DNA from 4 places in the Streptomyces sp. NPDC093089 genome. Region 1 is predicted to be linked to each of the others. Evidence: riboswitches for the same ligand, from Rfam matches in the RefSeq annotation. Region 1 holds a riboswitch; each other region holds the start of a gene.
The links. A riboswitch is a leader RNA that binds a small molecule or an ion and turns the genes downstream of it on or off. The one in region 1 is predicted to bind cyclic di-AMP.

Region 1 (3,252 bases):
CACGGTCAGCGCCCTGGCCCGCTCGGCATCGCCGCGCGCCACCGCGTCGACGATGGCACCGTGCTCGGCCCAGGCCTCCACCGGCTGGGCGGGCGTGTCCACCGCGTACATCCAGGCGATCTTGTGCCGGAGCTGGGTGAGCAGCGCCGTCAGGGCCGGACTGCCGGAGGCCTGCGCGAGCGTCTCGTGGAACCAGCCGCCGAGCGAGCGCAGATCCTCGCCCTGGCCGCGCCTGGCGCGCTCCTGACCCAGTCTGACCAGGCCCCGCAGCACCTTGAGGTGGGCGTCGGTGCGCCGCTGCGCGGCCCGCGCGGCCCCCAGCGGTTCGAGCAGCGACCGCATGTCGAGCAGGTCGGCCGCCTCCTGCTCGGTGGGCTCGGCGACGTGCGCCCCCGCATGCCGGCGGGTGACGACGAAGCCTTCGGACTCCAGCGTGCGCAGGGCCTCGCGGACCGGGACGCGCGAGACCCCGTACCGGCGGGCGAGTTGTTCCTCGGTCAGCCGGCCGCCGCGCTCGTAGACGCCGGAGACGATGTCGTCCCTGATCGCCGTGCATACCGAATGCGCGGGAATGCGCATGTCCGACCTCCGCCTTGGTCCGCGCGAGACAATTCGAGCGGCGCCTGTTCTGCGCCTGATCATCGACTCTATTGCAGCGCGCCGGGATTTCCGATGCCCCGGCGGAATCCATGGCATTGTTCCACTGCCCCGCGAGCAGCGAAAAGCCCCGGCTCAGTACGAGCCGGGGCTTTTGCGACGCGGTGCGGAACCGGGCCGGGCGGGGTCAGACGTGGACGCCGCGGGCGCGGAGGTACGCGATCGGGCTGATGTCGGAGCCGTAGTCGGCGCCCGTGCGCGCCTCGAAGTGGAGGTGCGGTCCGGTCGAGTTGCCGGTCGAGCCGGAGATGCCTATCTGCTGACCGGGCTCGACGGTCTGGCCGACGTGGACCCCGATGGAGGAGAGGTGCCCGTACTGCGTGTACGTGCCGTCGTTCATCCGGATCACGATGTTGTTGCCGTACGCGCCGCCCCAGCCGGCCTCGACGACGGTGCCGGAGCCGACGGAGACGACCCTGCTGCCGTAGGCGGCGTGGAAGTCGACGCCGGAGTGGCTGCCCGAGGACCAGAGCGAACCACCGGTCTTGTAGCCGGTGGAGACGTACGAGCCGGCGACGGGGAGCTGGAAGGAGGCCAGACGGCGGCGCTCGGCCTCGCGGGCGGCGCGCTCGCGCTCCTCGCGGATCTCCTTGGCGCGGGCCTCGGCCTTGCGCTTCGCCTCGGCCTTGGCCTTCGCCAGGGCGAGGGCCTCGACGGCCTCCTGCTCCTGGGCGGCGGCCTGGGCGTCGATCCGGTCGACGAGGGAGTCCTCGGTGATGACCTGGGTGAGGCCGGTGTCCTCGGCGGAGCGGTTGTCCGTGTCGGCGGCGAGCGCCGGGGAGGCGAGGGTTCCGATGACGCCGGTGGTGGCGAGCGTCGCGACGCCGGCGATGCCCACGCTGCGGCGCGCCATCCGGCTCGGACCACGATGCTTCCCGGTGGCACGGGTGAACGCCATGTAGTGGCTGATCCTTTCCTTCCTTCTCGCCTACCGGGTTAGCTGACGGGTTCGGAGCAGGAAGGTCTCCTACGAACCCCTCCGTACGGGACGAAGGCGTCCGATTCACCCCAGGGACTCATGTGGGTCCCCGGCTCCCCAGGCTCGCGCCTGACGGGGACTCGGCGATGACTGTCCGATGCCGCGGCTGCGGCACGTGCAACTGACGAACAGCCGCACCGACGCTATGCGGATCGTCTTTCAATCACCAACCAGACACGCTTTTTGTAAGACTTGCCACAGGGCAAAGAGTTACCCTTGCGCCCAATACGGACATAACGGAGGACCCCGGCGAACCTGCCGCCGGGGCCCTCCCGTTGTCACACCGGAACCGGAATCAGCCGGTCACGACGGTCACTTCACCGATGCCGAGCGCCCGCACGGGCTCCGCGATCTGCGCCGCGTCGCCCACCAGCACCGTGACGAGCCGGTCCACGGGGAAGGCGCTGACCACGGCAGCGGTCGCCTCCACCGTGCCGGTCTCGGCCAGGCGCGCGTACAACTGGGCCTGGAAGTCGTCCGGAAGGTGCTGCTCGACCTGGTCGGCGAGCGTCCCGGCGACGGAGGCGGCCGTCTCGTACTTCAGCGGCGCGACCCCCACCAGGTTCTGCACGGCGGTCTCCCGCTCGGCGTCGGTGAGCCCCTCGGCGGCGAGGGTGCGCAGCACCTGCCACAGGTCCTCCAGGGCCGGACCGGTGTTGGGGGTGTCGACGGAGCCGCTGATGCCGAGCATCGAGGCGCCGTTGCCCTCGGCGTCCGAGCGGAGCACCTGCCCGAAGGCCCGCACGCCGTACGTGTAGCCCTTCTCCTCGCGCAGGACCCGGTCGAGCCGCGAGGTCAGGGTGCCGCCGAGGCAGTACGTGCCGAGGACCTGGGCCGACCACACGCGGTCGTGCCGGTCGGGGCCGATCCGGCCGATGAGCAGCTGGGTCTGCACGGCGCCCGGGCGGTCCACGATGACGACCCGCCCGGCGTCGTCGGCGGTGATCGGCGGCATCGGGAGCGGCTCGGCCGGCTCACCGGTCCAGGCGCCCAGCGTGTCCGCGAGGACCTTGTCGAGGTCGACGCCCGTCAGGTCGCCGACGACCACCGCCGTGGCCGTGCCGGGCCGGACGTACGCGTCGTAGAAGGCGCGGACGGCCGGGGCGTCGATCGCGGCGACGGTCTCCTCGGTGCCCTGGCGCGGCCGGGACATCCGGGACTCGGCCGGGAACAGCTCCTTGGAGAGCTGCTTGGCGGCGCGGCGGGCCGGGTTCGCCGTCTCGTGCGGGATCTCGTCGAGACGGTTGCGCACCAGGCGCTCGATCTCGGTTTCCAGGAACGCCGGGGCGATCAGGGCCTCGGAGAGCAGCCCGAGCGCCTTGGGCAGCCGGGAGACGGGGACCTCCAGGGAGACCCGTACGCCCGGGTGGTCGGCGTGCGCGTCGAGCGTCGCGCCGCAGCGCTCCAGCTCGGCCGCGAACTCCTCGGCGCTGTGCTGGTCGGTGCCCTCGGAGAGCGCGCGGGCCATGATCGTGGCGACGCCGTCGAGACCGGCGGGCTCCGCGTCCAGCGGGGCCGGCAGGAAGATCTCCACGGCCACGACCTGCTGGCCGGGGCGGTGGCAGGTCAGCAGCGTCAGGCCGTTGTCCAGCTTCCCGCGGTCCGGGGCCGGGAAG
Region 2 (3,252 bases), on a different contig from region 1:
ACCACAGGTCGAGGACCGGGCAGCCGTAGCGGTCGGCGATGGCCCGGACGTGTCCGTTGTACGTGGCGATCTTGCCGCGCAGGTGCTTGAGGAGGATCACGTCGCGGGTGTCGAAGCCGGTGGTCACCATGACGGTGCCGACGGCGGAGGCCAGGTCGGCGACGGCGCGCTCGAAGCGCTCGGCGACGTCGTCGGGGTCCGTGCCGGGGCGGATGATGTCGTTGCCGCCGGCGCAGAAGGTCACCAGGTCGGGGGCGAGTTCCTTCGCCCGGGGGACCTGTTCCGCCACGATCTGGTCGAGGAGGCGCCCGCGTACGGCCAGGTTGGCGTAGCGGAAGTCGTCGTGCTCCGGCAGCTCGTCGGCGAGCAGGACCGCGAAACGGTCCGCCCAGCCGACGTACGTCCCGTCGGGCCCGGGGTCTCCGACGCCCTCGGTGAAGCTGTCACCGATCGCCGCGTACGACCCGAATGCGTTCTTGTCTGTTGATCTCGAATCGTCTGCCACGGGACCACATCCTTCCCCTTCGGATGTGACCTACGCGACCGTAAGGAGGGGTTGACGCCGGGTGACATATGCCACCGATAAAGATTCCCCCAAGCCGGAATACGGCGGCGGCCCGGCACGTGCGTGCCGGGCCGCCAGGAGGGCTTCCGCGAAGGGAGGCGTCCGCGTCAGACGGAGACGCCGTGCTGGCGCAGGTAGGCCAGCGGGTCGATGTCCGAGCCGTAGTTCGGCGAGGTGCGGATCTCGAAGTGCAGGTGCGGGCCGGTGGAGTTGCCGGTGGAACCGGAGAGGCCGATCTGCTGGCCGCCGGTGACGGTCTGGCCGGACGAGACGGAGAGGGAGGAGAGGTGCGCGTACTGCGAGTAGTTGCCGTCGGCGTGCTGGATGACGACCTCGTTGCCGTAGGCGCCGCTCCAGCCGGCGGAGACGACCGTGCCGGCGCCGACGGCGCGGACGGTGGTGCCGGAGGAGGCGATGAAGTCGACACCGGTGTGGTAGCCGGAGGACCACATGGAGCCGGAGGCGCGGTACGGGGTGGAGAAGCCGCCGGTGACGGGGGCGACCCAGCCGGAGGCGGAGGTCGAGGAGCCCGACGACTGCGCGGCCTGCGAGGTGGTGGTCTCCGAGGTGGCGGCGGCCGGGGCGGAGGAGCGCTCGGAGCCGCGGGAGGCGCGCGGGGTGTCGCCGTTCTTCGAGCTCTGGGTGCTCTTGGGGGCGGCCTTGGGCGCGGTGCTCTTCGGGGCGGCGGGCGCGGAGCCCTTGGCGCCGAGGGTGAGCTTCATGCCGGGGAGGATCAGCGAGGGGTCCTCGCCGACGACCCGGCGGTTGTCGGCGTACAGCTTCTGCCAGCCGCCGGCGAGGTGGTGCTCGGCGGCGATCTTCGACAGGTGGTCGCCGCGGACGACGGAGTACGTCTTCGGCGCGGCCTTGGCGGGGGCGGCCTGGACGGCGGCGGGGGCCTTCACCTGCGCTGCGGCGGTGACGGCGTGGCCCGGGACGGCGGCCGGAGCGGACTGCTCGGCGGCGTGGGCCCCGGTCGCTCCGAGGAGCGGGAGGGCGACGACGGCGCCACCGGTGCCGGCGACGGCGAGTCCACGGGTGAGGGGGTTGGTCCTGGGACGGCGGTGCTTACCCTTCGCGGGCATGGCGAATTCCTCTCCGGCGCCTGCGAGGTGAGCTGTCGGGTTCGGACTGGAGATGCCCGGCCGCGTTCTCACGCGGCTTCACCCCGAGCCGTCCTGCATCGCGGGACCGGCGTACTTCCTGGGTCCCCCGCTCCTGCCACACATGGGTGAGTGAATTCCGGACGGTGGCAGGATTCGGCGGTCCGACCGGATTGACGGTGACGCTAGACGAGCGGGGTCGGCGCGAACAAGCCACTGTTTTCGAGGGGGATTCACGGGGGTGCCATTCGGCTCGAATTCCGGTCACCCTGCGTGGATGACGGTCCTTCGATTTCCTTTTTGCGCACGGAAATTGCTCCGGGCGGTCGGCCACGATCCGTCACCTTTATGACGCTGCTCACGCAGCCCGGCCCATCTCGCCTGCAACCAGGGCGCGTTATCCCCAATACCTCAATTCGGACAGATCGCCCATTACCGTCCGAGGGGGTGCGCCTTCACCACCCCAACGGGATGATTGGCCCTGGAACCGATCTCGCGTCGGGCACCCGAACGACGACACCCAGGAGCATCCGTGACGCAGCAGCTTCCGCAGGTCCCGCCCACCGAAGCCGACGAGCCCGAACTGGCGGAGGTCCGCAACTTCAGGGACGTGGGCGGCCTGCCGACGACGGACGGGCGCGCCGTGCGCCCGGGCCGTCTCTTCCGCAGCGGCCACCTCGCCCACGCGACCGAGAGCGACGTCGCCTTCCTCGCCGCGCTGGGACTGCACACCGTCTTCGACTTCCGCAACGAGGCCGACCGGAAGGTCGAGGGCGCGGACGTCGAGCTGCCCGGCGTACGGAACGTGAACATACCGCTCAACGACCCGGCCGACGGCAAGGAGTTCTGGAAGCTGGTCCGCGACGGCGAGACAGAGCAGCTGCGGGAGATCCTCGGCGACGGCAAGGCCGCCGCCCGGATGTCCGAGTCGTACCGGAGGATGGTGGTCGAGCGGGCGTCGGAGCACAGCCGGATCCTGCACTCCCTGGCGGAGGAGAGCGTCCCCGCCCTGATGCACTGCGCGGCCGGCAAGGACCGCGCCGGGCTCTCCATCGCGATCACGCTGCTCGCCGTCGGCGTCGAGCGGAAGGCGATCGAGGCCGACTACGTGAAGTCGAACGACCCGCACCGCCGCTACAAGGTGCGCCGCAGCTCCACCTCCCCCGACGCGATGTCGCCCGAGGTGATGGAGCTGCTGAGCCCGCTGTTCGACGCGCGGGTGGAGTACCTGCGGGCCGCCTTCGAGACGATCGAGGCGACCTGGGGCACGGTGGACGCCTACCTCTCGGAGGGCCTGAAGCTGGCCCCGGAGACCCGCGAGCGCCTGCGGGAGCGGCTGCTCACGGAGGTGTGACCTCCACCCGGGCCGCCCCGGCGGCCCGGACCGCCGCTACTGGTTCTGCCCGCCCAGCATGAAGAGCAGGTAGAGGAAGCCGGCGAAGAGGTGGCCGGCGATCAGGTAGGCGAAGAGGCGGAGCACGAGCCCCTTGGGGAACTTGCCCTCTCCTCGCTCCTCGCCGGTGACAGGTGCGGACTTCTCGGACATGTCGGTCCTTTCCTGGGGAAGGGTCGCGCAGGGTCAGC
Region 3 (3,252 bases), on a different contig from region 1:
GGCCGCCGCGCTGTGGGCGGCGGCCGATCCGGAGTGCGCGGTGAGCGCCGTCGTGTCGCGCGGTGGCAGGCCGGACCTCGCGGGGGACCGGCTGGCCGGGGTGCGCGCCCCCACGCTCCTGGTGGTGGGCGGTGCGGACGCGCTGGTGCTTGACCTGAACCGGAGGGCCGCTTCACTGCTGCGCTGCGAGAACAGGATCGCCGTGGTCGAGGGTGCCACGCACCTCTTCGAGGAGCCCGGCGCCCTGGAGGAGGTGGCGGAGCTCGCCACCTCCTGGTTCGCCGGGCACTTCCGGGCTCAGTAGGCGCCGTTGACGTTGTCGATGGAGCCGTAGCGGTCGGCCGCGTAGTTGCACGCGGCGGTGATGTTGGCGACCGGGTCGAAGAGGTCCATCGACGTGCCGGGCACGTGGTAGGCGAGGAAGGTCGGCTCGATGACCTGGAGCAGGCCCTTCGAGGGCGTTCCGGCCGCGGCGTTGGAGTCCCAGAGGTTGATGGCCCGGGGGTTGCCGGAGGACTCGCGCATGACGTTGCGGAGGATGCCGTCGTACGAACCCGGGATGCCGCGCTGGGCCATGATGGCCAGCGACTCGCGGATCCAGCCGTCGAGGTTGTCGGCGTAGTTGGTGGCGGCCGGGGCGGCCTGGGCCGGAGCGGCGGCGGGGGCCGCCGCCGGGGCGGCCTGCGCGGCGGAGGCGCCGGTGGAGGCCGGGGCGGAGCGGCGCTCGGAGCGGCTCGCCCGATCGGGTGTACCGGTCTTCTTCTTCGCCGGCGCGGGGGTGACCTTCGCGGAATCCCGACGAAGCGTCAGTTCAAGACCCGGATGAATAAGTGACGGATTGTCACCCACGGCGCTTCGGTTGGCCCGGTAAAGGTTCTTCCAGCCGCCCTGAATTCCCTTCTTCTGGGCGATCAGGGAAAGCGAGTCGCCGCGGACGACGGTGTAGGTGCGGGCGGCGGCCGGGGCGGCGGGAGCCTTGGCGGCGGTCGGCGCCGCGAAGGCGGGGGCCGCGACGGCGCCGGTGGTGAATTCCGGTGCGCCGGAAACGGGCGCGGCGCCGGCCACGGCGGGGGTGATCAGCGGGAGGGCAAGGGCGACGCCGCCCGTGCCGGCCAGTGCGAGTCCCTGGGAGACGGGGCGTCGACGGGGGCGGCGGTGCTTACCGTGAGCAGGCATGACGGATTCCTCTCCGGCGCCTGCGGGGTGAGCTGTCGGGTTCGGACGGGAGCTGTCCGGCCGCGCGCACGCGGCTGCACCCCGAGCCGTTCCGGATTTCCGGATCGGCGTATTCGTGGGTCCCCCGCTCCTGCCGTCGGGTGAAAAGGGAGGTATTTCGAGCGGTGGCAGGATTTGGCGATCCGCTCGAATGGAGGTGACCGTAGGCCAGTAATGCGGCGGATAACAAGGGGATGGCAGTCCGTCGCGCGGCGAAAAGATCACGTAATTCAGGTAATTCAAGATCGGCCGCCCGTCCGGGCCGTCGAACTCCCGTGTGCCCCATGGCCTGCGGACATTTCGATCATCAGGGCGAAACCGGGAAAGTGAGTCGCGTCACCAGGTTCCCAATGTCCGAATATGCGCGGTAATTCTGTTAATGGGGGAGTGGGTGGAAAAGACCCCCGCGGTGGGTGTGCAGTCAAGGGCAAAAGTCGCAAAACCGACATTCGTGCTGAAGGATGGACCCATCCCGACCGAGGAGCCGCCGGATGCCGCCCGCCCTCTCCACCCCCAGCCCCGACACCGTCGATCGCGAGGCCGCCACGCTCTACGACAGCGCCGTCTGGCAGCGGATCGTCACCGACTGGACCCCCGCCCCGACCTCCGATCCGCCCCCCGACCGGGCCTCCGGCCGGACGGGTGGCGAACCGGTCGCTCCCGACGCTCCGCCGCGAGAGCCGGAGAGCTGGCGGAACCTCCTCACGGTGCCGGTGGAGCGGCTCGTGGCCGACGCCCTCGACGCGCTGCCGCCGCCGCTGCCCGCCGAGCCCCGCCTGCCGGGCCGCATCGGAGCCGTACTGCCGGACCGGCTGCACATCTGGCGCCGCATCGGCCGCAGCGACCTGCGCCCGTCGGTTCACCTCGGCTACGCCCGCCGCGTGCTCACGGAGTGGGGCTGGCAGAACGTCCCGTACAAGCTGCGCGACGCGCGCGGGGCCCGGTGCGTCTGCGGCGCCCTGCTCGCCGCGCACCGACTCGGCCACGGCAGCGCGGACACCATGAACGAGGCTGCGGCCTGGATCATGACCGAGCTGCGGTCGCGGGGCTGGAACGATCTGATCGGACCGTGGAACCGGGCCCCCGGCCGTACGGCGGACGACGCCGTGGCCCTCCTGGACGCCACCATCCACCGGGCCGCGCAGGCCGGCCGCTGACGGCCCCGGGTCGCGACGGACGGCCCCGGAGGCCGTACCCGACGGCCCGGACCGTGACGGACGTCCGCCGGGAGGCACCCCGAGGGCGCCGCCCGGCGGACGGCGGCGGTCAGCCGCTGACGCTGGGCGCTCCGGTCTCGATGTGGCCGGTGTACCGGCGCGACCAGGTGCCGTCGATGTCGGCGACGATCGTGAAGTCGTACCAGCCGCCGTGGTAGGCCACCGCGTTGAAGAAGTCCTCGCGGCTGGAGTTCGCCGGCACCGTGTACGTCCACGGCCCGTCCGAGCGGTAGGCGTTCGACCGGATCGTGAAGGTGACCGGACCGCCCGACGCGTTGGTCATCCTGAACCACAGGGCCGTCTTGCCCGTGCCCGGCTCGGTCGCGAACCTGGCGGCCACCTCCACGGCCTTGCCCGCCTTGGAGGCGTCGCCGATGAAGCGCCGCAGGAAGCGGTTGGGGCCCATCATCGAGATGTCGTACTTGCCCGAACCCGAGCCGAGGCCGATGTTGAAGTAGTCGGACGCCGTACCGCCCGGGTCGACGGTGTACTGCCAGGCGGCGGTGTCGCGGTACTGGTGCGGGTGGATCGAGAAGTGCGCCGCGCGCCGGGCCTCCGCGCCCTGGTTCGTCATCGAGAACCAGGCCAGGATCTTGCCGGCCGCCCCGAACTCGAACCGGTCGAGGTTGCCGTTCGCCTGGTAGGGCACCGCGCGGGCCGGCCGGGTGCCGGACTCCTGCGCCGGCAGGGCGTTGTTCTGGGGCGCCGGGTTCGGCAGCGGGCCACAGGTGGCCTGGCCGATGACCTTGGCGGTGGAGGGGAGGCCCGCCGGCACGCCGTACACCGGGTGGGCGAAGTCGAAGACCCCGGTCAGATCGCC
Region 4 (3,252 bases), on a different contig from region 1:
CGACGGTGTCGAGCGCGGCGAGGACGGCCCGACCGCGGTCGGTGTCGAGGTGCCGGCCGGCGCCTGCGGCGCGGACGCTGTCGACGGTGGCGCCGGGGCGGTACTTGCCGGTGAGGAAGCCGGAGGCGAGGCCGTAGTACGGGACGGCGGCGAGGCCGCCCTGTTCGGCGGTCGCCAGGAGCGGGCCCTCGTAGGTCGCCCGGGACACCAGGTTGTACTGCGGCTGGAGGGCCACGTACCGGGTGAGTCCCTCGGCCTCGGCGAAGTCGAGGGAGGCCCGCAGCCGCTCCGGGGAGATGTTGGAGGCGGCGACGGCGCGCACCTTGCCGTCCTTCACCAGCTGGTCGAGGGCGGTGACGATCTCCTCGACGGGGACGGTCTCGTCGTCGAAGTGCGTGTAGTAGAGGTCGATGCGGTCGGTGCCGAGGCGGCGCAGCGACTCCTCCGCGGCGCCCTTGATGGTGGGCGCGGAGAGTCCCTTGAAGTGGGGGTGGGCGCCGACCTTGGTGGCGACGACGATGTCGTCGCGGTTGCCGCGGGAGGCGAGCCAGCGGCCGATGACCGTCTCGGACTCGCCGCCCTCGTTGCCCTCGACCCACGCGGAGTACATGTCCGCGGTGTCGACGAAGTTGCCGCCTGCGGCGGCGTAGGCGTCGAGGACGGCGAAGGACCGGGCCTCGTCGGCGGTCCAGCCGAAGACGTTGCCGCCCAGGGCGAACGGGAAGACGTGCAGATCGGAACTGCCCAGCGGGCGGAGGGAGGTCATGGGGTGGTCAACCCCGCCCGCCGCCGGGCCTATTCCGTGCGAGCGCCCCGGGAGGACGGTCTCAGAGGCTCAGGCCCTTGGAGCGGAGCCACTGCGCCGGGTCGATGCCGTCGCCGCCGGCGGTGTGGACCTCCATGTGGAGGTGGGCGCCGGTGACGTTGCCGGTGGCGCCGACGCGGCCGATGGTCTCGCCGGTGCCCACGGTCTGGCCGACGGAGACCGTCATGGACGAGAGGTGGCAGTACCAGACCTCGGTGCCGTCGGCGAGCTCCAGGACGATGCGGTAGCCGTAGGAGCCGGACCAGCCCGCGGACTTCACGGTGGCGCCGTGGACCGCCTTGAGCGGGGTGCCCGTGGGCGCGGCGAAGTCGAGGCCGGTGTGGTAGCCGGAGGACCACATCGAGCCGGACTGCATGTAGGAGGCGCTGAGGGTGTACGAGGAGAGGGGCAGCGAGTAGCTCGCGGCGAGCTTGGCGAGGCGCTCGGCCTCCGCCTTCGCGGCGGCTTCCGCCTCGGCCTTGGCCTTCGCCTCCGCCTCGGCCTTCGCCTTGGCATCGGCGGCCGCCTTCTCCGCGGCGGCCTCCTTGGCCGCGGCCTCGGCGGCGGCCTTCTCGGCGGCCAGCTTCTCCGCGGCGGCCTTGTCGGCGGCGTCGGCGGAGGCCTGCTGCTGTTCGGCCTGCTGGAGGATGCGGGCGCGCAGGGCCTCGCCCGCGTCGGCGCCGGTCGCGGTCCGGTCGGTCGTCTCGGTCCGCTCGTCGACCGTCGTGGTGTAGGTGGCGGCGGTGAGCGGGTTCGGGTTGGCGCGGGCCGCGCTGACGGGCTCGCTGTCCTCGCCGGGGAGGAGGTCGCCGACGCCGGGGAGGTCGTGGGCGTCCGGGAGGTCGAGGTCGGGGAGCGAGATCGCGACCGGCGGCTTCTCCTTCGCGGTGGCGAGGCCGCCCGCGCCGACGGCGGCGATCACGCCGACGCCGAGGACGGTGGAGGAGCGGGCGAAGTTGGAGCGCTGCTTGACGACCCGGTGGCGGCCGCCGGCGCGGCTCTGCGCGCGGAGGGAGTCCTCGGTGGGATTCCACTCGGTGTCCGGGGCGGCGGGACCCGCACCACCACCGAAGGCATCGAAGGGGGCTTCGGGTGCGGGGGTGTTGGACGCCACGGAGGCGCGCTCCTTTCCTTCCTTCTCGCCTACCGGGTTAGCTGACGGGTTCGGAGCAGGAAGGTCTCCTACGGGCACGGTCGCACAGGTGCGAAAGGCCCGATTCACCCCAAGTGGTGGTTCCCCGGTTCCTTTTCAGGATTCGGCGCGTGCGCACGGTGCCGCCTCTTGCGACGGCTGAAACGACCGCGCTGCGTTATCGAACGTTAATAGACAGGGGGTCCCGATTCCAAGCTGTTCCCCTTGATCATTCATTGAAATGAGAGGGAAACGCCCGAGTTGACCCCCCTTCAGAACAGGATCGCCGGAGACCATCGATCTGACGTTATGTCAATTGTTATCGCAGTGACACCTCTCGACTACACCCGGTCACCGGCGCCTGATCACCGCGTCCCGCCGCCCGTCCGCTCGCCCCCTCCGGTCATCCCGTCCCGCCCGGCGGGACCACCGGCATCGTCCGCCGCCGCTCCGGCTGCCCCGCCGCCGGCCGGCCCACCGCGAGCAGCGCCATGTCGTCCGTCGAACCGCCGCCCGTGTGGAGGCGCACGTCGTCCACGAGCGCGTCGAGCAGCTCCTCGGGCCCCGGGAAGATCCGGCCGGCGAGCCGCTCGGCCGGGTCGTAGAAGACGCCCTCCGCGTTCCGCGCCTCCGAGAGGCCGTCGGTGTAGAAGAGGAGGGTCGCGCCCGGCGGATACGGCCGCGCCTCGGCACGGTCCGGCCAGACCGCCAGGTCCCCCATGCCGAGCGGCAGCGCCGCCTCGGCCGGCTCCATGAGGTCGAGCCGCCCGTCCGCGTACAGCATCAGCGGGGGCGGGTGCCCGCGGTTCACGACCCGCACGAACCCGCCGAACGTGCCGCTGCCGTCGGCGCGCGGGATCTCGGCGAGGACCGCGGTGGTGAACCCCTCGAAGGCGTCGAGACCGTGCCGGCGGGTGCCTTCGCGGGCCAGCGCCCGTTCGAGGCGCTGCGCCACGCCCTCCAGGGTCCGCTCCTGTTCGGCCGCCTCCCGGAAGGCCCCGATGACGACGGCGACGGCCTCGACCGCGTCCATCCCCTTGCCCCGGACGTCCCCGACCACCAGCCGCACCCCGTGCGGGGTGTCCTGGACGGCGAACAGGTCGCCGCCGATGAACGCGTCCGCCTGCGCCGCCTCGTACCGCGCCGCGCACTGGAGCCCGCCGATCCGCTCGGCGGGCATCGGCAGCACCGCCTTCTGCGCGGCCTCCGCGATGACCCGCGCCGAGGCGAGCCGCTCGCCGCTGCGGCGCACGACCTTGTTGATGAGGAGGGCGAGCGCGGAGACGGTGACCACGGTCAGCGTCTCGGTGAGGGC

Region 2: another riboswitch for cyclic di-AMP. It lies ahead of ACIQFX_RS25290 (peptidoglycan DD-metalloendopeptidase family protein); the one in region 1 lies ahead of ACIQFX_RS34985 (M23 family metallopeptidase).
Region 3: another riboswitch for cyclic di-AMP. It lies ahead of ACIQFX_RS08520 (transglycosylase SLT domain-containing protein); the one in region 1 lies ahead of ACIQFX_RS34985 (M23 family metallopeptidase).
Region 4: another riboswitch for cyclic di-AMP. It lies ahead of ACIQFX_RS03465 (M23 family metallopeptidase); the one in region 1 lies ahead of ACIQFX_RS34985 (M23 family metallopeptidase).

The regions. Positions count from the first base shown of each region.
Region 1 covers NZ_JBIVPA010000020.1:21,698-24,949, forward strand. Annotated here, with positions in the region: gene ACIQFX_RS34980 (GntR family transcriptional regulator) at 1-579, opposite strand, end outside; gene ACIQFX_RS34985 (M23 family metallopeptidase) at 785-1,555, opposite strand; cyclic di-AMP (ydaO/yuaA leader) riboswitch at 1,568-1,732, opposite strand; gene ACIQFX_RS34990 (M16 family metallopeptidase) at 1,932-3,252, opposite strand, start outside.
Region 2 covers NZ_JBIVPA010000011.1:25,803-29,054, forward strand. Annotated here, with positions in the region: gene ACIQFX_RS25285 (SGNH/GDSL hydrolase family protein) at 1-505, opposite strand, end outside; gene ACIQFX_RS25290 (peptidoglycan DD-metalloendopeptidase family protein) at 673-1,650, opposite strand; cyclic di-AMP (ydaO/yuaA leader) riboswitch at 1,655-1,840, opposite strand; gene ACIQFX_RS25295 (tyrosine-protein phosphatase) at 2,201-3,022, shown strand; gene ACIQFX_RS25300 (DUF6126 family protein) at 3,059-3,214, opposite strand; gene ACIQFX_RS25305 (helix-turn-helix domain-containing protein) at 3,248-3,252, opposite strand, start outside.
Region 3 covers NZ_JBIVPA010000003.1:351,168-354,419, forward strand. Annotated here, with positions in the region: gene ACIQFX_RS08515 (phosphoribosyltransferase family protein) at 1-304, shown strand, start outside; gene ACIQFX_RS08520 (transglycosylase SLT domain-containing protein) at 298-1,176, opposite strand; cyclic di-AMP (ydaO/yuaA leader) riboswitch at 1,181-1,366, opposite strand; gene ACIQFX_RS08525 (hypothetical protein) at 1,707-2,372, shown strand; gene ACIQFX_RS08530 (phosphocholine-specific phospholipase C) at 2,482-3,252, opposite strand, start outside.
Region 4 covers NZ_JBIVPA010000001.1:715,768-719,019, reverse strand. Annotated here, with positions in the region: gene ACIQFX_RS03470 (aldo/keto reductase) at 1-766, opposite strand, end outside; gene ACIQFX_RS03465 (M23 family metallopeptidase) at 828-1,919, opposite strand; cyclic di-AMP (ydaO/yuaA leader) riboswitch at 1,931-2,077, opposite strand; gene ACIQFX_RS03460 (PP2C family protein-serine/threonine phosphatase) at 2,341-3,252, opposite strand, start outside.